DNA from 3 places in the Marinobacter xiaoshiensis genome. Region 2 is predicted to be linked to each of the others. Evidence: predicted binding sites of a transcription regulator. Region 2 holds the regulator's gene; each other region holds the start of a gene.
The links. The regulator LexA, encoded in region 2, represses DNA repair genes until DNA is damaged. The targets are predictions, from matches to a motif close to CTGTNTNNNNANACAG.
Positions count from the first base shown of each region.

Region 1 (7,581 bases), on a different contig from region 2:
ACGCGCGGCCAGACAAGCAGGAAATAATATCGGTACAAGTGCCTGATGGCGCGACAGCCGTCGACGCTGCCCGGCTGTCAGGAATTGCCACTATTTTCCCGGAGATTGATGTGGACTCCATCAGTATGGGGATATTTGGCAAGGTGATAAAAAAGCCCGCGGATCACGAACTGCGAGAAGGGGATAGAGTTGAGCTATATCGCCCGCTCCAGATTGATCCGAAGCAGGCGCGATTGAACCGGGCTAAAAAGAAGCCCGCAGCTGATCAGTAGGCCGGGGTCTCGTTCAGGAGTTCTGCTTCATAGTGGGTATAACGGTCAGCGTCGTAAAAGACGATGATGCGCTGCTCTTCAATAGAGCCGCCTCTGCGTTGGAAGGTGTATACATAGTACTCCCGGGAGCTATCAACCGGGTTGAGCATTAAAGGGGTCCCGAGTAACGCCTGAACCTGGCTACGGGGCATGCCTTCGTTAAGTTTGGACAGCTCTTCATCGGTAACAATGTTGCCTTGCTGGACATTGATCTTGTATACGCCCGGGAAAGCGCAACCGGAGAGAATGATAGTAAGAATGAGAGCTGTGAGCTTTTGCATCGCCGGAGGAAATCCTCTATCTTGAAATCGCCTGCCAAGGGCAGGTGTGGCACGGGTTAACCGTTAAATGGCGGCTTCATCATACCGGAAGCCGTGAGGCACACCAAAGAGTGAATAGTAACATGTCATCTGAAAACGCCGAACTACGAAAAGTCGGTCTCAAGGTAACTCTGCCAAGAGTGAAGATCTTCAACATCCTGGAAAACGCCAAGGACCATCATCTCAGCGCAGAAGATGTGTACAAACGGCTCCTGGATCAGGGTGATGATGTGGGTCTGGCCACCGTATACCGCGTACTTACTCAGTTTGAGACAGCGGGACTGGTGTTACGTCACAACTTTGAAGGCGGCCATGCAGTATTTGAGATGGCCAGCGAAGATCATCATGATCACATGGTTTGTACCCAGACAGGGCAAGTGATTGAGTTTGTTGATGAAGTGATTGAGGAGCGTCAGCAGATAATTGCGAAAGAGCACGGCTATGAAATAGTCGAGCACAGCCTGATTCTGTATGTGAAACCCCTGAAGTCCTGAAACCGCAGAGTTATCCCCGAATAAAAAAGGGGCAGGCCGTGAAGCCTGCCCCAACAGCTCTCAGGGTCGAGAGGGGGAGTGTTTGGCGGCATCCGTTCAGTGGTGGGTCGCCTGTCCTTTGGAAAACATTTCTGTTGCGTGGGCTATGGTGTGCTCTGTCATATCAACACCCCCCAGCATTCTTGCCACCTCACTGATTCTTCCCTGATCGTCCAGCGATTCGATTTTCGAGAAAGTTGCGTCTTGCTGGGTGAATTTGCTCACAAACAAGTGCTGGTGACACTGGGCCGCAACCTGCGGCAAGTGAGTGACGCAGATAACCTGTCCGTTGGCTCCCAGCGAGCGCAGTAGCTTGCCAACCACCTCAGCTGTGCCGCCGCCAATGCCCACGTCGACTTCGTCAAAGATCAGGGTTGGAGTGGTAGACGTTTGCGCGACTACTACCTGAATTGCCAAGCTGATTCGTGAAAGTTCGCCGCCGGAGGCAACTTTTGCCAAAGGTCTTGCGGGTTGCCCCGGGTTTGCACTAACCAGAAATTCCACTTCTTCCAGCCCATGAGGTGCCGGTTCGTTCTGGTTGTTGTTGCTCAGGTGGGTAACAAACTGAACCGATGGCATGCTCAGCTGGGCAAGTTCACCGGCAATGCGCTGATCCAGCTCAGCTGCTGCTTTAGCGCGGAGATCGGAGAGTTTGCCTGCCAGTTCATTGAAGGTGGTGCGGTGGCTTTCAAGGTCTATTTCCAGTTGTTCCAGGCTGCCTTCGCCGCCATCCAGTTCGGCCAGTTCCGCACTTTGCCGCAAATGAAACTCCGGGAGATCTTCGGGGTTGATGCGGTGTTTGCGCGCCATCTGGTAGATGGCGCTTAGTCTGTCTTCAACTTCGGTCAGGCGCGCAGGGTCGGCTTCGTAGTCATCTACAAAGTGGCGAAGGTTGTCGCCCGCTTCACTGATCTGGATCTGCGCTTCGTTGAGCATTTGAATCGTGTCGGCCAGCGCAGGTATTTCAACCGGTAACTGCTCTAATTGCTGTAGCGCCTGGCGCAATAAGCCAGCTGCGCTGGTTTCATCTTCTGTGCACAGCAGTGCTGCCTGATGGCTATTGTGAAGAATTGCATCGGCCTGGCTCAGTTGTTCCTGCTCTTGCTCAAGTTGCTCTTGCTCCCCGATTTCGAGAGCAAGGCGGTCAAGTTCTTCCACTTGATAGCGCAGCAACTGCAGTCGGGCTTCGGACTCCTCTGCATTTTGCTGGCGCTCGATCAGTTTTGTGCGAATCTGGTTCCAGGCTTTCCATGCTTCGCGAGTCTGGTTGGCAAGATTTTCCGCGCCCGCGTATTCATCTATCAGCTTGCGATGGGTTTCTTTTCGCAGGAGTGATTGGTGCTGGTGTTGACTGTGGATGTCCATCAGCAGTCCACCCAGGTCTTTCAGATGCGCCAGAGGGCAGGGTTGGCCATTAATGTATGCTCGAGACCGACCGTCCTTGCTGATGACGCGGCGCAAAATGCAGTCGTTGTCGTCATCCAGTTCGTGGTTTTCCAGCCACTGTTGGGCATCTGATATGCCCGAAACATCAAAAGTGGCTGTAATGTCTGCACGCTTGGCGCCATGGCGCACAGCACCCGCATCGGCGCGTCCGCCCATGGCCAACCCCAGTGCGTCCAGCACAATGGATTTGCCTGCTCCTGTCTCGCCAGTAAGAGCTGTCATGCCCTTGCTGAATTGCAGTTCTACTCTTTCGGCGATCGCGTAGTTGGAAACGGTGAGCTGTGTGAGCATGCAGATAACCTCCGCTCTTGAAAATATACTGTTCGTTCATACAGTGACTGTGAATATATACAGGGGTTTTCGGGTTTGCAATCACTTCGCAGATATTTTCTCAAGGAATGGTGCTTTTAACGGTTGAAACCTGAGCGCTGAACCCCATATCGGTTCGCAATAGCATTCTTCTGGCTCCGTGGGGTCAGAGCCTATGTTCAATTGGCCGCGTTCAAGCCGGCCGCCGAAGATCTGGCAGGAGTATTCATGAGCACCGAAGAAAACCGCAACGAGCAGTTGGATGAGTTGAATGAAGCCGCCAAGGCAGCAGCTGAGGATGCGCAGTCTGGCGAGCAGGTAGTAGAGCAGGAAGAGGTTTCCGAGCTGGACTCCCTGAAAGAGCAGCTTCAGGATTCGCAGGAGCAAATGTTGCGCTTGCATGCGGAAATGCAAAACGTGCGTCGCCGCGCCGAGATGGATGTTGAGAAGGCGCATAAGTTTGCCTTGGAAAAGTTTGTTAAAGAGTTGCTGCCTGTGGCAGACAGTCTTGAGAAGGCGGTTGAGAGCACAGAAGGGCAGGAAGGTGCTGGTGAGTTAGTGGCGTCTATCCGTCAGGGCGTGGAAATGACGCTCAGCTTGTTTGTTTCCAGTCTGAAAAAATTCAATGTGGAGCCGCTGAACCCTGTGGGCGAGCCGTTTGATCCCCAGCAGCACGAAGCCATGTCGATGGTGCCAGCACCCAATGCTGAGCCCAACAGCGTGGTAGCGGTAATCCAGAAGGGCTACCTGCTGAACGGGCGCGTAGTGCGTCCGGCAATGGTGATGGTGGCCAAGGCTCAGGATGCACCAAAAATTGATGAGCAGGCTTGAAAAGTCACTTAAAGCGCCAATATAGCCATTAAGCAAAACTAACCGGATTTATATTTTTCCGGGCAACCATTAAGTACCGCATTCAGAAGAACTGGAGTGATTAAATGAGCAGAATTATCGGTATTGACCTTGGAACAACGAACTCGTGTGTCGCCATTATGGATGGCGATAAAGTCCGGGTTATTGAAAACGCAGAGGGTGATCGCACCACTCCATCTATCATCGCTTACGCTGATGACAATGAAATTCTGGTGGGTCAGTCTGCCAAGCGTCAGGCGGTTACTAACCCGCAAAACACAATCTTCGCTATCAAGCGTTTGATTGGTCGTCGTTTTAAAGATGATGTTGTTCAGAAAGACATCAAGATGGTGCCTTACAAGATTGCCGAGGCAGATAACGGCGATGCGTGGGTAGAAGTAAAGGGCCAGAAAATGGCTCCTCCCCAGGTGTCTGCAGAAATCCTGAAGAAAATGAAGAAGACTGCAGAGGACTATCTGGGCGAGAAAGTAACCGAAGCGGTAATTACTGTTCCGGCCTACTTTAACGACAGTCAGCGTCAGGCTACTAAAGACGCGGGCCGGATTGCAGGTCTGGATGTGAAGCGCATCATTAACGAACCGACTGCTGCAGCCCTGGCTTATGGTCTGGACAAGAAAACTGGCGACCGCACAGTAGCAGTTTACGACTTGGGTGGTGGTACGTTTGACCTCTCCATCATCGAAATTGCAGATGTTGATGGCGAGCACCAGTTTGAAGTTCTGGCGACCAACGGTGACACCTTCCTGGGTGGTGAAGATTTCGATATGAAAATCATCGAATTCCTGGCCGACCAGTTCAAGAAAGACAGCGGCATTGATCTGCGCGGCGACTCACTGGCCATGCAGCGCCTGAAAGAAGCGGGTGAGAAGGCCAAGATTGAGCTTTCCAGCAGCCAGCAGACCGACGTTAACCTGCCGTACATCACTGCAGATGCTAGCGGTCCCAAGCACATGAACGTGAAGCTGACCCGTTCCAAGCTTGAATCTCTGGTAGAAGATCTCGTTGAGCGCAGTCTCGAGCCTTGTAAGGTTGCCCTGAAAGACTCAGGTTTGAGCGTTGGTGAGATCGACGAAGTTATCCTGGTTGGTGGTCAGACACGTATGCCGCTGGTTCAGGAAAAAGTTAAGGCATTCTTTGGCAAAGAAGCGCGTAAGGATGTGAACCCGGACGAAGCTGTTGCAATGGGTGCAGCGATTCAGGCGGCCGTACTGTCTGGCGATGTGAAAGACGTTCTGCTTCTGGACGTAACTCCGCTGACCTTGGGCATTGAGACCATGGGTGGCGTTGCTACACCAGTAATCGACAAGAACACCACGATCCCGACCAAGAAGTCGCAGACCTTCTCTACGGCAGAAGACAACCAGACAGCGGTTACCATTCACGTTGTTCAGGGTGAGCGCAAGCAGGCGACGCAGAACAAGTCCCTGGGACGTTTCGATCTGGCTGATATTCCACCTGCTTCACGTGGCGTGCCGCAGATCGAGGTTACTTTCGATATCGATGCCAACGGTATTCTGAACGTGTCTGCGAAAGATAAGGCTACCGGCAAAGAGCAGTCCATCGTTATCAAGGCCTCTTCTGGCTTGAACGATGACGAAATCGAAAAAATGGTGCAGGACGCCGAAGCGAATGCTGAGGAAGATCGCAAGTTTGAAGAGTTGGTTCAGGCTCGCAACCAGGGCGACGGCATGGTTCACGCCGTGCGCAAGACCCTGACTGACGCTGGAGACAAAGTCAGCGACAGCGAGAAAGAGTCTATTGAAGCGGCCATCAAGGACTTGGAAGAAGCACTGACCGGTTCTGATAAAGACGACATCGAAGCTAAAACGCAGAAGCTCACGGAGGTTTCTGGTGAGTTGGCTCAGAAGATGTACGCAGATCAGGATGGCCAGGCACAGCAGGCTGGTGGACAGGAAGAAGCTCAGTCAGCCGACGATGCAGTGGATGCCGAGTTCGAAGAAGTTAAAGGCGACGAAAAGAAGTAATTCGGACGTTTATCAGGTAGTTGGTTGGAAAACGCGGAGTTGATCCGCGTTTTCCGCGTTTAAAAAACAGGGTTTTGAAGCATGGCCAAGCGCGATTATTACGAAGTTCTCGGGGTTTCCCGGAGCGCGGACGAGAAAGAGATTAAGCGAGCTTACAGAAAGCTTGCGATGAAATACCATCCCGATCGCAACTCCGAAGACAAAGACGCCGAGAGCAAATTCAAAGAGGCCACTGAAGCCTACGAAGTGCTGGCAGACCAGACCAAGCGTGCGGCATACGACCAATATGGCCATGCCGGCGTAGATGGACAAGCCGGCGGTGGATTCGGCGGTGGTGGTAACTTCTCCGATATCTTCGGTGATGTGTTTGGTGACATCTTTGGTGGCGGTGGCAGAGGCGGCCGCAATACCCGTGGTTCGGATCTGCGTTACACCCTGGAACTGGATCTTGAAGAAGCGGTAAAAGGCAAAACCGTAAAAATAACCATTCCCGGACACAGGGAGTGCGATACCTGTGATGGCAGTGGTGCGGAAAAAGGCTCCCGTCCTGAAACCTGCGGTACTTGTAAGGGTATGGGGCAAGTGCGCATGCAGCAGGGTTTCTTTGCCGTGCAGCAGGCGTGTCCCACTTGCCGTGGTTCCGGTCAGATTATCAAGAACCCCTGTAAGTCCTGTCATGGACAGGGCAGGGTGCAGGAAGAGAAAACCCTCTCTGTTAAAGTGCCGCCCGGTGTTGATACTGGCGACCGTATAAGGCTCTCCGGTGAAGGCGAGATGGGCATAGATGGTGGTCCGCCAGGCGATCTGTATGTGCAGATGTCGGTTCGTGAGCACTCAATCTTTACCCGCGACGGGCGCAACCTGTACTGTGAAGTGCCGATCAGCATTATTGACGCCACGCTGGGTGGTGAGCTGGAAGTGCCAACGCTGGATGGTCGCGTGAAGCTGAAAATCCCGGCCGAGACCCAAACAGGTAAGTTGTTCCGGTTGCGCAACAAAGGCGTTAGCCCTGTGCGCGGTGGCCCATCAGGTGATCTCTTGTGCCGTGTGATTATCGAAACACCGGTTAACCTGACCAAACGCCAGAAAGAACTGCTTCAGGAGTTTCAGGTAACTCTCGACGGCAGCAACAACGGCACGAACCATGCCCCGAAGAAAACGTCCTGGTTTGAGGGTGTTAAGAGCTTCTTCGACGAAATGAAATTCTGATCAGCTTCACATAAGGAAAAGGCCATGAGGGTAGCAATCATCGGCGCCGCCGGGCGCATGGGTAAAGTGCTGATTGAGGCGGTTGACGGCACAGAGGGGCTCGAGTTGGGCGCGGCCATTGTCGAGCCAGGCAGCAGCCTTATCGGAGCCGATGCCGGCGAAATGAGCAGCATCGGCAAAACCGGCGTAAAGATGGCGGGCGCCCTGGCTGACGTGAAAGATGATTTCGACGTGCTTGTCGATTTCACCTTCCCGGACCTCACCCTGGAAAACGCCGAGTTCTGCGCAGCCAACGGCAAAATGCTGATTATCGGAACCACCGGCCTGACCGATGCCGAAAAGCAGCAGTTGGCCATGGCGGCAGAATCTACCCAGGTAGTATTTGCGCCCAATATGAGCGTTGGCGTTAACGTAGTGCTCAACCTCCTGCGCACCGCTGCAGCAACGCTGGGCGACGACTATGACGTCGAAATCATCGAAGCCCATCATCGCCATAAAAAAGACGCGCCCTCCGGCACAGCTCTGCGCATGGGCGAAGTGGTTGCTGATGCACTGGGCCGCGATCTCAAAGAGTGTGCAGTCTATGGCCGTGAAGGCT
Region 1 is NZ_JAVMBO010000017.1:480,818-488,398, forward strand. Features, by position in the region: gene RKA07_RS14060 (RnfH family protein) at 1-272, shown strand, start outside; gene RKA07_RS14065 (outer membrane protein assembly factor BamE) at 266-592, opposite strand; gene fur (ferric iron uptake transcriptional regulator) at 715-1,125, shown strand; gene recN (DNA repair protein RecN) at 1,222-2,901, opposite strand; gene grpE (nucleotide exchange factor GrpE) at 3,148-3,750, shown strand; gene dnaK (molecular chaperone DnaK) at 3,855-5,774, shown strand; gene dnaJ (molecular chaperone DnaJ) at 5,856-6,983, shown strand; gene dapB (4-hydroxy-tetrahydrodipicolinate reductase) at 7,008-7,581, shown strand, end outside.
Region 1: a site for LexA is predicted at 2,930-2,945, ahead of recN (DNA repair protein RecN). Genes of this name have one in related genera too.

Region 2 (7,581 bases):
TAGTCTGGAGCCCTACGCGCACGTGGAAGTAGCGCCAGATCTGACCATCGCATTCCGTGAAAGCACGCTGAGTGTGGAAGGCCGGATTGAGGTGCCCCGAGGAAGTATCGAAATTAAAGGCCTGCCTGCTCAGGCGGTGTCCGTATCTGAAGACGAAGTGATTGTAGGTGTGGAGCAGGAAGAGCCTCTTATCCGCTCGCTGGATATGGATGTGACGGTTGTGGTCGGTGAGGATCAGGTAACCTTTGCGGCATTCGGGGTGACCGGCGATCTGGAAGGCTCTTTGCGGATCAATAACGACATGGATACCAGAGGCACCCTGCAACTGGTTAATGGTCGATATGAGGCCTTTGGGCAGGAGCTTGAGTTGCGCAGGGCGCGATTGCTGTTTGTCGGCAGTCTGGTCCAGCCGTATCTCGATATTGAAGCTGTCCGTCAAGTGGATTCTGTGGTGGCAGGGATTCGGTTAAGCGGCCCGGTGCAGGCGCCCGTAACCGAAGTGTTCTCAAACCCCTCCATGCCGCAAGCAGAGGCGCTGTCTTATGTGATTCTTGGTCGGGCGCCCGGTGGGCAGGGTGATGATGGTCAGATGAGTCGTGCTGCTATTTCACTTGGCCTGACCCAGGTAAACAAGGTGACAGGGCAAATCGGTGAGGAGTTCGGCATTCGTCAGTTGACTCTGGAAGCAGAGGGCAGTGGCGACCAAACGTCGGTAGTAGCCAGTGGGTACCTGACTGATGAACTCAGTATCCGTTATGGGGTCGGAATTTTCGAACCGATCAGCACAGTAGCGCTGCGATATGATCTGGGTAAGTACTTTTACCTAGAAGCAGCCAGCGGGCTGGCTGCATCTCTGGATATCTTCTACACCCGGGATTTTTAAACTCTGTCAGGCCTGTCAGTTGCAGCGGACGCTCAATGAGCTGGAGCAGTTTGGCTCAATCGGGCCAGCTTGACGGTTAAGGCTGCCTCCAGAAACTGACCAAAGATGCGCCTGTGCCCGGCATGGTAAAGCAGGTATTCAGGGTGCCACTGAAGTCCCATAAGCCATTGCCCCTGAGTGCTTTCAATGGCCTGAACAAACAGGTCGTTATCCACCGCGGTCACCTTCAGGTTTTTCCCAAGCTGTTTTATGGCCTGGCTGTGTATGCGGTTTGCGCCTATTACCGGCGCTCTCATAACCTGCCCCAGCAAGCTTGTTGCGACAAGTCGTACGGTTTGCATCGGCAGCAATAAAGGGCGGTGTCTGGTGTTTACCCGTAAGGGGGTAACGTTCTGGCACAGGGAGCCACCGTGGAATATGTTGATGAACTGCGCGCCTCTGCAAATACCCAGTACCGGGATTCCTATTGCTTCTGCTTGTTCCAGGAGCAGTTGGTCTGTGGTGTCCCGTGCTTTGTCATACTTGGCGCTTACCTGCGGCTGCTGGCCATAACGCTCGGGATGCACGTGGGTACCCCCGGAAAGAACCAGTCCGTCAAGCAGAGACACATCCACCCTGGCACCAGGGCGTATGTAGTAGGTATGCGCACCCTTCAGGCGAAGTGCCAGGCTAATCAAGCGTTGGGCAAAACGTTTTCGAGCCGGGCCGCTGATGCCTATCGTCAGCCCGGGCAGGCTGTCGTCAGGTTCGATGTGTTCAGACATAGCCTTTGCTTTCGAGCCAGTGTGTAGAGGTTTCCAGCCAGCTTGTGGTCAGATTGCGTATGCTGATTTTACGGCTGTCCATGAACAGGGCGCGAAGTTCTCTCAAATCCTCAGCGTGGTTGGCCAGTTGCTCAACCACGACCCAGTCATTCCAGACAGTGGAGAAATGCCAGTCAGGGTTATCTATGTCGCAGTCCGGAAGTCTGTAATGCAAGGTTGGCCGGCTTTTGATGCGGGGGTCTTCAACGTATTCGTCGAGCAGGGGTTTGTCGAGATGAGCAAACAGGGGCAGTAGATCAAGGGCTCGGTTACGAGTAGGGTTGGATTCCAGGTAATCCACCATCATTTGCCGCTGATCTGGTGCGTAGTTGTCCTCAATCAACAGGTCGGTGTACTTGCTGCTCCACGGCTCAATGTAGGGGGTGAACTTTCTGCTGATATCCAGTTGATGGCGAGCTTTTAGCCAATCATATAGCACTGCAAACGCCTGATAATAGCGCACAAGTGTTGTCGGCTTGAGGTCTGGCAGTTCAGGGTTAAGCTGTAAGCCGAACGCAAAGTAGATCGCGTTTCTGCTGCCCAATGCACCCGCTTCCCGGAGTTCGTCGACCAGAGTCTCAATCTGGTGCAGGTCTGAAAAAGCCATGGGCGGACTTACAATTTCCAGCGGCACAATCAATTCAGCCGCTGCGTCTATAACCTCCATTGCCTGCCCGCCAAGTTCCCGAATGGGTTGGGGAAGGCGCTCGTCTGCAAGATCCAGATCTTTGATCGGGTCGGAATCCAGTTCAATGATGAAACTGCCCAAGGGGGTTTCAAGCGTGCTCACATAGCGGGACTGCGGTTTTGCAACGCCGCCCAACAACTCCCCGGCCAGGTCAACTAACTCCTGATATCCCAACCCGGACAATTCAATCTCCACACCCACCCTGCGCTCTTTCCCGTCGGCGGTTTTGACTACGTCTGGCATGTTCAAGGTGATGGTTTTATTCATGGTTCTCTCTGAGGCGGAGTGTGAAGTTTTTCACTCTATCACACTACCAAAGCACTACCAGTCAGGGAGCTGCAAGAAAATAACCTGAGCGGCTTTACACTGGATAAAACACTGTATATAGTCAAATCACTGTATAAAAAGACAGGATGGTTGGATTACTGTATACACCATCACATATAAGACCCGGCTTGTATAAGCCCTGCATGCAGCAAGCGGAGCAGCGAAACAATGAAGCTGACAGCAAGACAAACCCAGGTACTGGAAATTATTCGTCGATCTGTTGACGAAACCGGCTATCCACCTACACGTGCAGAAATTGCGACAGAGATGGGTTTCCGTTCTGCGAATGCGGCGGAAGAGCACTTGCGTGCATTGGCGCGTAAGGGTGCCATCGAAATGGTTCCGGGTGCCAGCAGGGGTATCCGGTTGCCTGAAGTTGCCGAAGACCCCGGTTTGCCGGTTATTGGTCAGGTAGCGGCGGGCAGTCCGATTCTGGCCCAGGAGCACGTTGAAGACCATTGCACGCTCAAGCCGGAGTTTTTCTCGCCTTCTGCTGACTATCTGCTTCGTGTCAGGGGTATGAGCATGAAAGATATCGGGATTCTGGATGGCGACTTGCTTGCTGTGCACAGCACTCAGGATGTTCGAAATGGCCAGGTGGTTGTAGCCCGGGTGGGTGATGAAGTGACTGTGAAACGCTTTAGAAAAGAAGGTTCAAAAGTCTATCTGATCGCTGAAAATGAAGAGTTTGCGCCGATAGAAATCGATTTGAAAGAGCAGGAATTGTTTATTGAAGGGCTGGGTGTGGGTGTTATCCGGCGTTCCGATCTGCACTGATCGGGCCAGCATAACCACAGACGCATTGTAAAGGCGGGTAAATATATGGAACAGCTAAGCTTTAATCAGAATATTGCGTGGCAGCAGAGCGTTATGCCTGGCCTGGTACCGGAATACACAGCCCCGAAGCAGCGCACGGTTATCCGGACGCGGCGCAAGCCTGATGTGGAAAGTCCTGCGCCGGCTGGAAATGTAACGGAAATCATTCTGCCGGAGGGGCAGGTAGAGAACTTTCAACTGCTATTGCCAATGCTGACTCAGCTGAACCAGGAGAAGCGCTGGTTGGCGTGGATAGACCCGCCCCAGGCGCTGGTGAGTAAGTGGCAAAAGATGCACGGTATCATTACCGGTGAACTGCTGGTTTTGCGTTCTACCGCTGAGTACCCGGCTCGTCAGCTTGCTGAGATAGCACTAAGCGCGGGTACCTGTCATGCGGTGGTTATGTGGACGGGGAAGCTGGGTAAAACAGCATTTGCTTCCTTGCAGGAAGCGGCTGCTAAAGGCAACAGCCACGGGGTCGTTCTCAGGCAGCGTTGAGTCCGGTTTTAATGCAGTGTGTATGCGGGCTGGGCGTCTGAAACGTCCAGTTCGTCGTCTTCCCAGTCAATGTCGTGAGACACAGTCCCGGCAGCTTCTATACCCGCCGCAATCATGGCTTTGGCCACAGACATATCCCGATCTCCCATCATTTCACGGGCTTCATCCGAAAATGAAATTTTGACTAATGGCGCGCTGTCGTCGTCGATGCGGCGAAGGGCATAATCGCCGTTGTTCAGTTGTACAATTTCGAAAAACGATGGTGACATTTCAATAACCTTTTAATGTTGAGAACCTGTAAGTGTGTATTGGGAGGGATTACCACTCGCCGTGTTGCGCTTCCAGGTTGTCGGTAAACTGTTTTATGGCTTTCAGAGTTTTTCTGAGAGCTTGGGCTGATCGGTCTGGCCCGGTTTCTGCTGAGACGGCAATAATGTTTTCTGAGTTAACCGTCTTCCGTGTCGCTGGTGGGTTGTTCTGAGCAGTCTCGAGCTGATCAAGGTGGCTCCACCAGCTTCTGCTGTCCCGTTCAAGAGTTGTAAGAAACTCTATTTCCGTGGCCTCATCGCCAATAAGATTGGCCAGTTCCGCGAGGGACAAAGGCCTATTCGGGCGTTTCTGGTAAAGCCTGGCAATCATTGCCAGTAATAATTGTTTCGCTCTCAGCAGCAGTTCGATAGAGCCTTGTGTTGCTGCTTCCTGCTGCAGTTTTTGCGTTGGCGCCGAGCTTCCTGTAGCAGCCGCTTGAGCCGCGACATCAAGTAACGTGCTGGCAAGAAACAATTTTTGTGAAACCAGCGAATACCATTGAGAAGCCATCGAGCGCTCACCTTAATTAATCCGCCATTCTACCATTTTGGTTTGCAGATTTCTTTACCCCCCTGCAGACTTGGTCCCAAGTGACAATAAAACACAATTAATGACTTGAAACGGGCGTTTGAATTTGGCAAAAAGCATGCTTCGTCTTGGGTTATTGGTTTGTCTGGAGGGGTATGGAATGCGGAGCCGATTAGTCGCATGTATGGCAGTTCTTTTGGTTGGGTATACCGGCCAGGTGCTGTCAGCAGTAACGGTAGCTGAAGCAGAACGGCTAAAACGGGATTTGACGCCGGTTGGTGCTGAGCGGGCAAGCAATGCCTCCGGTAGCATTCCCGAGTGGACCGGCGGGCTGAGTGAGGCGCCTGCTAACTGGCGTAAGGGCCAGGTTGAGATAGATCCATTTCCCCAAGACGAAACCTTGTTCGTAATCACTGCGAGCAACATGCACCTCTACAAAGACAGGCTCTCTGAAGGCTCCATTAAAATGCTGAGCCAGTACGGCCCGAATTTCTTTATGCCGGTTTACCAGACTCGCCGTACAGCAGCATTTCCTGAGAATGTGTACGAGAAATACTATGAGAATGCTCTGACTGCGGAGGTGCTGGATAACGGAAATGGCGTGCGCAACACTATTATGACAAGCCCGTTTCCCATTCCGAAAACCGGGCTTGAAGTGATGTGGAACCACATTTTGCGGTATCGCGGTGAAGAGGTATCCTTCCGGAGTGCCTCTGCAACGCCCCAGGTGGATGGCTCCTACAACCCTGTAGTTAATCACTACGACTACTACTTCCCTTACAGCAAGGAAGGGGCGGTGCTTGCTGATATAGATAACAAAATCTTCTATCTCAAGACCGATACAATTTCACCTTCTACCTTGGCTGGAACAATCACACTGGTGCATGAAACCCTCGATCAGGTGCGCTCGCCGCGGCTGGCTTGGCGTTATGACGCCGGATCCCGACGCCTGAGGCGCTCGCCGAACCTGGCGTATGAAACAGACTTGCCGAACTCTTCTTCTCTGCGCTCGGTCGATCAGAAAGATATGTATAACGGTGCGCCCAACCAGTACGACTGGGAGTTGAAGGGTAAGCGGGAAATGTTTGTGCCCTACAATGCTTACAAGCTGCATGATGAGTCGGTCAAGCCGGGTGATGTCATCCGTGCCGGGCATATCAATCAGGAGCTGACCCGCTACGAACTGCACCGGGTATGGGTAGTCGAGGCAACTCGCCGCACCGGCATCAAGCACATTTATGACCGTCGTGTTTTCTATGTGGATGAAGACAGTTGGCAAATCCTGATGTCCGAAGAGTATGACGAGGCGGGCAATTTGTGGCGTGTTTCCGAGGCCCACAACATCAGTTATTACCAGGTGCCAGTATTCTGGACTACCATGGAAATGACCTACGACCTCAAGGCGAAGCGTTATTATGTTGATGGTTTGAACAATAACTATCCCGCTTATAATTTCGAGCCCGGGTTTCGGGGCAGCGAATTTACGGCTTCCTCAGCAAGGCGAGACGCTCGCCGCTGATTTCAGTGTAAACGGTTGAGTTGCTGGCGCTAGCCAGCGGCTTGACCGGGTCGCCCGTATTCTATCCCTTATTTCCAGGAGAACAGGTTATGGCCGACCCTCAGAATCCCCCTTCTTCAGAACTCCAGGCCTACCTGGATAGCTTCGATCAGCTTATGGCAGACCTGGGTCACGCACTCGCAGACCAGGATTGGGATGCCCTGGTGCGGCTTAACGAGCAGGTAAAGCCTACAATAGAACCCCTGATGGCCTCGCTGGAAGCCGGGAAGGCCGATCCGGAACTGGTTCGCACTCGGCTTGAAGAGTTGCGCCAGTTTATGGACGCAGCGGGTGAGGGTGCCACCCGAGCCAAGGCTGAAGCGGAACAGGCTCTGAAAGGTGTGAATCGAAACCGCAGTGCTGCCAAAGCCTATCACAACGTTTCAACAACCCAGCCAAAATAGCGTCATAAAATTGACTCTTCTGTGTTTACAGTCTTAAATACCGCACATATCCCCCAAAGAGATGTTTGTGAATGTCCAAAAATAACAAGGTGCTGGTGCTGAGTGAGGACGAGTCGAGGCGTCGGGATCTGGCGACTATTCTGGAGTTCGTAGGCGAGGAGCAGGTTTTAGCAGGCGACGAAGCCTTGGCGCTCCTTGAATCTGGCGATGCAGAAAGTTTGGCGGACATTTCGGTTGTCGTGGTAAACGGGGAAGACCCGAATATCGTCAGCACAATCGAAAAAGTGTGTAAGGCAGTGCAGGGCGTGCCTTTCCTCACGGTTGGCGACCCTTTACTCAAAGGTCTCGCGGAGACAGATGCCTCACGCGTTATTGCCCGTATGGAATGGCCGCTTAATTACACCAAGTTTGTTGACTCCCTGTACCGTGCGCAAATCTACAGCGATCAGTTCCGGCGTTCCAAAGAGCGTGGTGAGCAGCGGGGGCTGCAGCTGTTCCGCAGCCTGGTTGGTACCAGTCGCAAGGTGCAGCAAGTACGCCAGCTGATGGAGCAAGTGGCCGATAAGGACGTGAGCGTGCTGATTACCGGGCCGTCTGGTACCGGTAAAGAAGTTGTTGCCAGAAATCTCCATTACTACTCATCTCGCCGTGACAAGCCATTTGTGCCTGTAAACTGTGGTGCCATTCCGGCGGAGCTGCTGGAGAGTGAACTTTTCGGCCATGAGAAAGGCGCATTTACCGGTGCCATTACGGCGCGGGTCGGGCGT
Region 2 is NZ_JAVMBO010000007.1:353,186-360,766, forward strand. Features, by position in the region: gene RKA07_RS05395 (translocation/assembly module TamB domain-containing protein) at 1-883, shown strand, start outside; gene RKA07_RS05400 (gamma-glutamyl-gamma-aminobutyrate hydrolase family protein) at 916-1,647, opposite strand; gene RKA07_RS05405 (amidoligase family protein) at 1,640-2,641, opposite strand; gene lexA (transcriptional repressor LexA) at 2,870-3,478, shown strand; gene RKA07_RS05415 (cell division inhibitor SulA) at 3,524-4,015, shown strand; gene RKA07_RS05420 (hypothetical protein) at 4,024-4,284, opposite strand; gene RKA07_RS05425 (DUF6586 family protein) at 4,334-4,834, opposite strand; gene RKA07_RS05430 (DUF1329 domain-containing protein) at 5,013-6,371, shown strand; gene RKA07_RS05435 (SOS cell division inhibitor) at 6,461-6,814, shown strand; gene RKA07_RS05440 (sigma-54 dependent transcriptional regulator) at 6,886-7,581, shown strand, end outside.

Region 3 (7,581 bases), on a different contig from region 2:
ACTGATGGAATTGAGGATACGGGCCTGATCGCTCTGAAGCTCCCTGTTTCGCGCCTGAAGTTCACGCTCAAGCCGAATAACGCGGGCATGGGTTTTAACCCTGGCAATCACTTCCTGGGACTGGAAAGGCTTGGAGATATAATCAGCCCCGCCCAACGCGAAGCCTTTGACTTTCGCTTGCAGGTCATCCAGGGCTGAGAGGAATACAACGGCACAGTCAGCCGTCTCAGGATCGGCTTTGAGGCGTTCGCATACCTCATAACCGTCCATTTCGGGCATCATGATGTCGAGCAGGACAACTTCGGGCTGATGGCGGTGGGCAAGATCCAAGGCTTTTTCGCCTTCATTGGCGATCAGCAACCGATAGCCTTTATCTTTCAGTGTCTCATAGAGAACTTTCAGGTTCTGTGGATTGTCATCCACCAGCAGAACCGTCACTTCTGAATTTTCGCTGACAACTTCAGTCATATAAAAAAAGGCCGGTCAAAAAGATAACGGCATGATGCCGGCCAGATCACCTCTCGTCGATAAGGTTCTTTACGGACAGCACCATTCGAACCAGGTGTGCCAGCGAATGAGTCCCCATCTTGTGCATCACCCGCGAGCGATGAATCTCAACCGTACGCTGGCTGATTTCCAGTTCGATAGCGATCACCTTGTTCGCCTGTCCTTCTATCATGCGATCCATAATCTCATGTTCGCGAGGCGTCAGGCTTTTAACCCGGCGGATGATTTCCTGCTTCTCTCCGAGAGTTTTACGCTGTTCCAGATCCTGTTCCAGCGCCGCTTCGATCTTCTCTAGCAACGCTTCTTCGCGATAAGGCTTCTGGATAAAGTCCACGGCGCCTTCTTTCATGGCATCAACAGCCATAGGGACATCGCCGTGTCCGGTCACAAAAATGATTGGGAGAATAGAATGTTTTTCATTTAACTTTTTCTGCAACTCCATACCATCCATGCCCGGCATACGGATATCCAGTACGATGCAGCCAGCCATTTTTTCGGAATAATCCTTGAGAAACACTGCCGCGTTCTCATAGGTTTTAACCGACTTGCCATCGGTTTTCAGTAACAGTTCCAGCGAGTCACGAACGGCTTCGTCGTCCTCTACCACGTATACAGTTTGCTGAATATCAGTCATGGGTGTGTTCTCTCCTGTCTGTTTTATTATGGCGACCGGTCAATGAACTGACGGATCTTTCTGATCGTCCCGGGCGTGTTCCTGGCGTTCGTGCTCACGCATTTTCTCAAGCCGTTGCTGGATAATGCCAAAAACGCTCTGTTTCGGATAGTTGCCTTTACTGTCGGCCTTGCCCGCCGGCTTACCCAACAACAAGGTCACCGCTTCCTCGACATTTGAAACTGAGTAAACCGCAAACCGGTTTTCCCGGACAGCCTGAACCACTTCGCTGTCCAGCATTAAGTTCTGAACGTTGTTGGCCGGAACAATGGCGCCCTGGGTCCCTGTAAGCCCACCCTTGAGCTGACAGGTAGCAAAGAAGCCTTCAACTTTTTCATTGACGCCGCCAATCGGCTGCACCTCGCCAAACTGGTTAACGGAACCTGTAATGGCCAGGTCTTGTCGCACCGGAACGCCAGAAAGCGAAGATATCAGGGCACAGAGCTCTGCCAGCGAAGCGCTATCACCATCTACCTCGCCGTAGTTCTGCTCAAAAGTCAGGCTCGCAGACAGGTGCATGGGGTCCATCACCGCAAAGTGTGAGGCTAACCACGAACTCAAAATCATCACACCCTTGGAATGAATATTGCCACCCAACTTCACATCCCGTTCGATATCCATAATCCCGCCATCCCCATAATAGCAGGTGGCCGTTACGCGGTTGGACAAGCCAAACTCGAACCCACCCGTGGAGAGCACAGACAGCGCATTAACCTGGCCCACAACCGAGCCTTGGGTTGATACAAACGTGGAGCCGTCACGAATTGAATCGTAAAGCTGGTCACGGATACGGCTACTGCGGTATTTCGCACTCTCAAGCGCTCTTTCCACATGAACATCCTGAATCATCTTGGCATTCGCCTGGCGAGCCCAAAAGTCCGATTCCCGCAGCAGGTTGGCTATATTGGCAGCATGCAATGAAAGCCTGTCCTGGTGTTCTGCCATACGCGCGCTGTGCTCGATGACCCTTGCCACAGCTTTATTGGTGCAGTGCAGCAGGTTTTTTTCTTTGACAACGCTGGCAATAAACTTTGCATACATAACCTGGCTTTCTTCGGAGCGGTACATTTCGTTCTCGAAGTCCGCAGTCACCCGGAACAACTCTGCAAACTCGGGATCGTAATCCTGCAGCAGCATCCAGGTTTCACGATCTCCGAACAGCACAAGCTTCACATCCAGCGGCACGGCCTGCGGCTCAATGGAGATGGTGCCTGAGAGCGTCAACTCTCGCTCAAGAGAGTTGATCTGAATGCACTTCGAGCGCAAAGCCCGCTTGATGCCGTCCCATACGAAGGGCTGCTCAAGCACCTTTATGGCATCCATCAACAGATAACCACCATTAGCCCGGTGCAGGCTGCCGGCCCGAATCAGGGAGAAATCGGTAAATACCGTGCCTTTATAGGTAACGTTTTCAACGTATCCAAAAAGGTTGTGATAAGTGGGGTTGTCTTCCACCACCATTGGCACTTCGTTGGTCTTCTGGTGCACCACCACATTAACGAGATAGCGCCGAGGCATCTTTTTATCCAGCGACGCATAGGCAATGGCTGCTTGCTCTTCGTTGTCGTCGAGAAAAATCTCCAGATTCTCAACCAGGTCTTTGCGTACCGCCTCGAAGTAAGCCACTACATCCGGCAGGTTTTTGTAGCTCTCAATCAATGCATCAATCTGGTGGCCAGATATCCCTTCCAGCGTTTCCTTGTTCAGGGCCTGTTGTTCATCGGCATATTCCTGCTCCCAATCCGCCAATTTCCGAAGTGCTTGCCGGAGCTTTTTCTCAAGTTTGTTGATTGAATCTTCGAACTTGTCGCGCTGTGCATCCGTTAGCGCCTTGAACGTCTCTGCGGTATGCGGCTTATCACCATTCATTGCCACCAAACGGTAACCACCTGGCGTGGTGATGGTCAGGCTGACCTTCTTGCGGCGGGCCTGGGCAGCGACCTTCTCGAGCTCATCTTCCTGCTTTTTGCCATACTCTTCTTTGAGCTGTTCTGAACGTTCCAGAAAGCTGTCGCTATCGAAGGTCTGTGGAATGACCTTCACCAGCCGGCTCATGAGCTTTTCCATGTCCTGTTTCAACAGCACGCCCTTACCCGCAGGCAACTGCAGCAGCTTGGGAATCCGCGGCTCCTCAAAATCTGCGACATAACACCAGTCGTGACTTTGCTGCTCAGTATCCAGGTGGTGCTCAAGATAACGCAGCATCATCGTGCGCTTACCCAGGCCGTTACGCCCTACGGCATACACGTTATAGCCACCATGGGGCATGGCAAGCGCAAACCGCACGGCTTCCTGGGCCCGATTCTGGCCCACAATTTCCGCGAGCGGCTCCAGCTGTCTGGTCGACTTGAACGGTAGATCTTTCAGAACACAGGCTTTGTAAAGCTGATGCAGAGGCAGTGACTTCAAGGTTGGGTCCTGTAACGGTTGACTCATTGGCCGGTCATTGTAGGTTCTGTGAACCTGTCTGTCGCGCTCGAGGGCAAGAATTGTGACAAACGCTTAAAGGCGGAAGATTTTGTGATGCAAGTCACGCTTCACAATCTCCTCATTGCCCTCGTCTTTCATCGAACACTACACTTCACAAGCCGACTCTCAGCCTTTAGTCTTATAGTCGGCTATAACAACATAATAATAAGCAATGGGTGCCAGTTTACGATGAGTGATTCCGAAGATCGCCGGCTCAAGGATCGCTATTCTGCTTCGTGCCTTAAGGTACAAGTTCGTCAGCGCGGTTTTTTCAAGAATAGCAAACCTTCTTTCCAGGCCACCTGTCTCGACCTGAACCGTTACGGCATGGCCTTGCTCTGCCCACGCCCGCTGGATCCTGGTACTCGCCTGTTTATGGACTTTGAAGGGAAGTACATCAGCGAATCAAAGGTGTGCGCCCGCGTTGTAGAATGCCGCCCTTTCCAGGCCGGCTATCGGATAAGTGTTCAATTCAGCTATTACCTTAACAAAAAAGGCTATTCCAGAGCGGTAGACAACGCTTTGTCACGCATCGAAGGCTTCTACAACCGCCTCGCCAGCTAACACCTCTCAGGCCAACCCGGCATCCAGGCTGGCTGCAACGTACATCCCTAACTCCCGACATTGCTCTTCGAACTCATCCTGATACTCTCCGCGGCACATCAGTGGTTCCTGGATTAGTTTCCAGCGTAACCCGGTGGTGATGCTTTCAATCGCGCGCCGCGTTCCTGTGCCGTCATGGCCAGCCCGGATATAAAATGCAAATGGAAGACCTTGGGTTTTCTCCAGGCAGGGGTAGTAGCTGCGGTCGAAGAAATCCTTCAGCGCGCCGCTCATGTAGCCAAGATTTTCAGTGGTGCCGAGGATAATGGCATCACAGGCAAGAACATCATCCGGGCCAGCATCCAGGGGCGCCAGCACGGTTACTTCAACATTTTCGATATCTTCGTGCCCTGCACCCTGCGCGACCGCATCGCGCAGGGTGAGGGTATTCGGAGAAGGCGCATGAGAAACAATAAGCAATTTCTTTATAGGTTCCACAAAGCACCTCCCATACTGACTTAAAGCAACTCACCTGCTGCTTCAACAGGCGCTTCTGCAGCGGCATCTTTCTTGGATGCCGGCTTGGGCATCAGCCTTTCACGTACCTTGGCTTCAATTTCCTTTGCTATTTCCAGATTCTCTTCAAGGAACTTGCAGGCATTGGCTTTACCCTGGCCGATCTTGTCACCGTTATAGGCATACCAGGCGCCGGACTTGTCCACAAAGCCTTCCTTAACGCCCATATCGAGCACTTCGGCCATGTGATAAATACCCTTGCCATAAAGAATCTGGAACTCAGCCTGACGGAATGGAGGAGCAACCTTGTTCTTCACAACTTTAACGCGGGTTTCGTTGCCAACAACCTCGTCGCCATCTTTTACTGCACCGATGCGGCGAATATCCAAACGTACAGATGAGTAGAATTTAAGCGCGTTACCACCGGTGGTAGTTTCCGGCGAACCGAACATTACGCCGATCTTCATACGGATCTGGTTAATGAAAACCAGCAGACAGTTGGCGTGTTTCACGTTGCCTGTCAGCTTGCGCAGAGCCTGAGACATGAGGCGAGCCTGCAAGCCGACGTGGCTATCGCCCATCTCACCTTCAATTTCAGCCTTTGGAGTCAGCGCCGCTACAGAGTCAACAATGATGACGTCTACCGCATTGGAGCGTACCAGCATGTCGGCAATTTCAAGAGCCTGCTCACCGGTATCTGGCTGGGAAACCAGAAGGTCGTCTACGTTAACGCCCAACTTCTCAGCGTAGATGGGATCCAGCGCGTGCTCAGCATCGATGAAGGCACAGGTTTTACCGGCTTTCTGAGCTTCGGCAATAACCTGGAGGGTCAGAGTTGTTTTACCTGAGCTTTCAGGGCCGTAAATTTCAACAATTCGGCCGTAAGGCAGTCCGCCTATACCCAGGGCAACGTCCAGCCCAAGAGACCCGGTGGAGACCGCAGGAATGGCTTCGCGGGGCTGGTCGCCCATTTTCATCACTGCGCCTTTACCAAACTGGCGCTCAATCTGGCCCAGCGCTGCGCTTAATGCTTTTTTGCGGTTGTCTTCCATCAGTGCAAACCCTCTGTTGCCTTGGCCAACGGCAAGATAGTCAAGCCGGTGGAGGTATGATTAATCGGGAAGCCGTACAGTGGTAACAGCGAATTCCCTGTATATTTGAACAGTATTAAAACATACCCCGAGGGAGAGGCCAACCCCTGTTATTGTGAAAGCATTCAGGTTTGCTTCAAAAACCCGCTAACTCCCTGCAGGGCAAAGAGAACCGCCTGCCGTCGCACCTGATCGCGATCGCCTTTGAAGTGCTGCACAACCGCTTCGGTGCTCTCAATGCTGGCGCCCCAGGCAAACCAAACCGTGCCTACCGGCTTTTCTTCACTGCCCCCACCTGGCCCGGCTACCCCGCTAATGGCAACCGCTACATTCGCACCGGTCGCTGCAAGTGCGCCTGCAACCATCTCACGCACCACCGGTTCGCTAACAGCACCATGATTGCCCAAAGAGGCATCGGTAACGCCTAACAACGATTGCTTGGCTTCATTACTGTAGGTGACCAAGCCGCCCACCACATAGACGGAAGATCCCGGTTTATCTGTCAGCACCTTGGCAACCCAGCCACCGGTACAACTCTCGGCAGTCACTACCGTGGAACCCAGCTGTAGCAACTTTGCGGCTAATTGATCTCCAGCTTGTTCGAGTTCGTGGTCACTGGCAGGCATAATGTGCTCCCTCGTTTCATCACGGGCATAATTTTCTTACAATCCGTGGCTTCATCCAAAGTAAGATTATCCGGACTTGTTCATGTCAGCAGCTCAGAACACCAAACCCCAGCACACACCCATGATGCAGCAATACCTGAAAATCAAGGGTCAACACCCGGACGAGCTGGTGTTCTATCGCATGGGTGATTTTTACGAACTTTTTTATGACGATGCAAAAAAAGCTGCAGAGCTGATGGATATCACTCTCACATCGAGGGGGCAGTCCGGTGGCAATCCGATCCCCATGGCAGGCATCCCCTTTCATTCTTCTGAGGGTTACATTGCCCGCCTGGTGCGTGCTGGTCAATCCATTGCCATTGTTGAACAGATTGGCGACCCGGCAACCAGCAAGGGGCCGGTTGAGCGCCAGGTGGTCAGAATCGTCACCCCCGGCACACTCAGCGATGACGCCTATCTGGAAGACCGCCGCGACAACCTGCTTGCCGCCATCTATCACCATAGGGAGCAATTTGGCTTTGCTTCGCTGGATATCTCCAGCGGTCGCTTTGTGGTTTCAGAACTGAACACTCTGGAAGCCCTGCAGGGAGAGCTTCAGCGGTTACGCCCGGCGGAGATTCTTATCAGCGAGGATTTCCCCTACGAGGAAGTTGTAGCCGGGCTCACCGGTGTTCGGCGCCAGGGCCCCTGGCTCTTTGAATCTGACACAGCATTCCGGGTACTCACCCAGCAACTGCAAGTTCGCGACTTGACCGGGTTTGGCTGTGAGGACCTGAGTCTGGCGATTTGTGCCGCCGGTTGCCTGCTGCAATACGCAAAAGAAACCCAACGTACCGCCCTTCCCCATATTCGCAAGCTCACCCGGGAACGCCGGGACGAAGCAGTGATTCTCGACGCCACCAGTCGCCGCAACCTTGAGATTGATATCAACCTCATGGGCGGACACCAACACACCCTGGCCTGGGTGATGGATAAAACTGCCACCTCCATGGGTGGCCGCGAGTTACGGCGCTGGCTGAACCGCCCCCTGCGGGATATCGATGTAGTTCAGCAGCGCCAGCACGCAGTGTCGGCTCTGCTGGAAAACTTCCATTACGAGCCAGTACACAACCTGCTAAAAGCCGTGGGCGACATTGAACGGGTTCTGGCCCGCGTA
Region 3 is NZ_JAVMBO010000018.1:138,439-146,019, forward strand. Features, by position in the region: gene RKA07_RS16075 (response regulator) at 1-468, opposite strand, end outside; gene fixJ (response regulator FixJ) at 515-1,141, opposite strand; gene RKA07_RS16085 (Lon protease family protein) at 1,181-3,589, opposite strand; gene RKA07_RS16090 (PilZ domain-containing protein) at 3,839-4,213, shown strand; gene RKA07_RS16095 (flavodoxin family protein) at 4,220-4,690, opposite strand; gene recA (recombinase RecA) at 4,711-5,760, opposite strand; gene RKA07_RS16105 (nicotinamide-nucleotide amidohydrolase family protein) at 5,925-6,425, opposite strand; gene mutS (DNA mismatch repair protein MutS) at 6,508-7,581, shown strand, end outside.
Region 3: a site for LexA is predicted at 5,858-5,873, ahead of recA (recombinase RecA). Genes of this name have one in related genera too.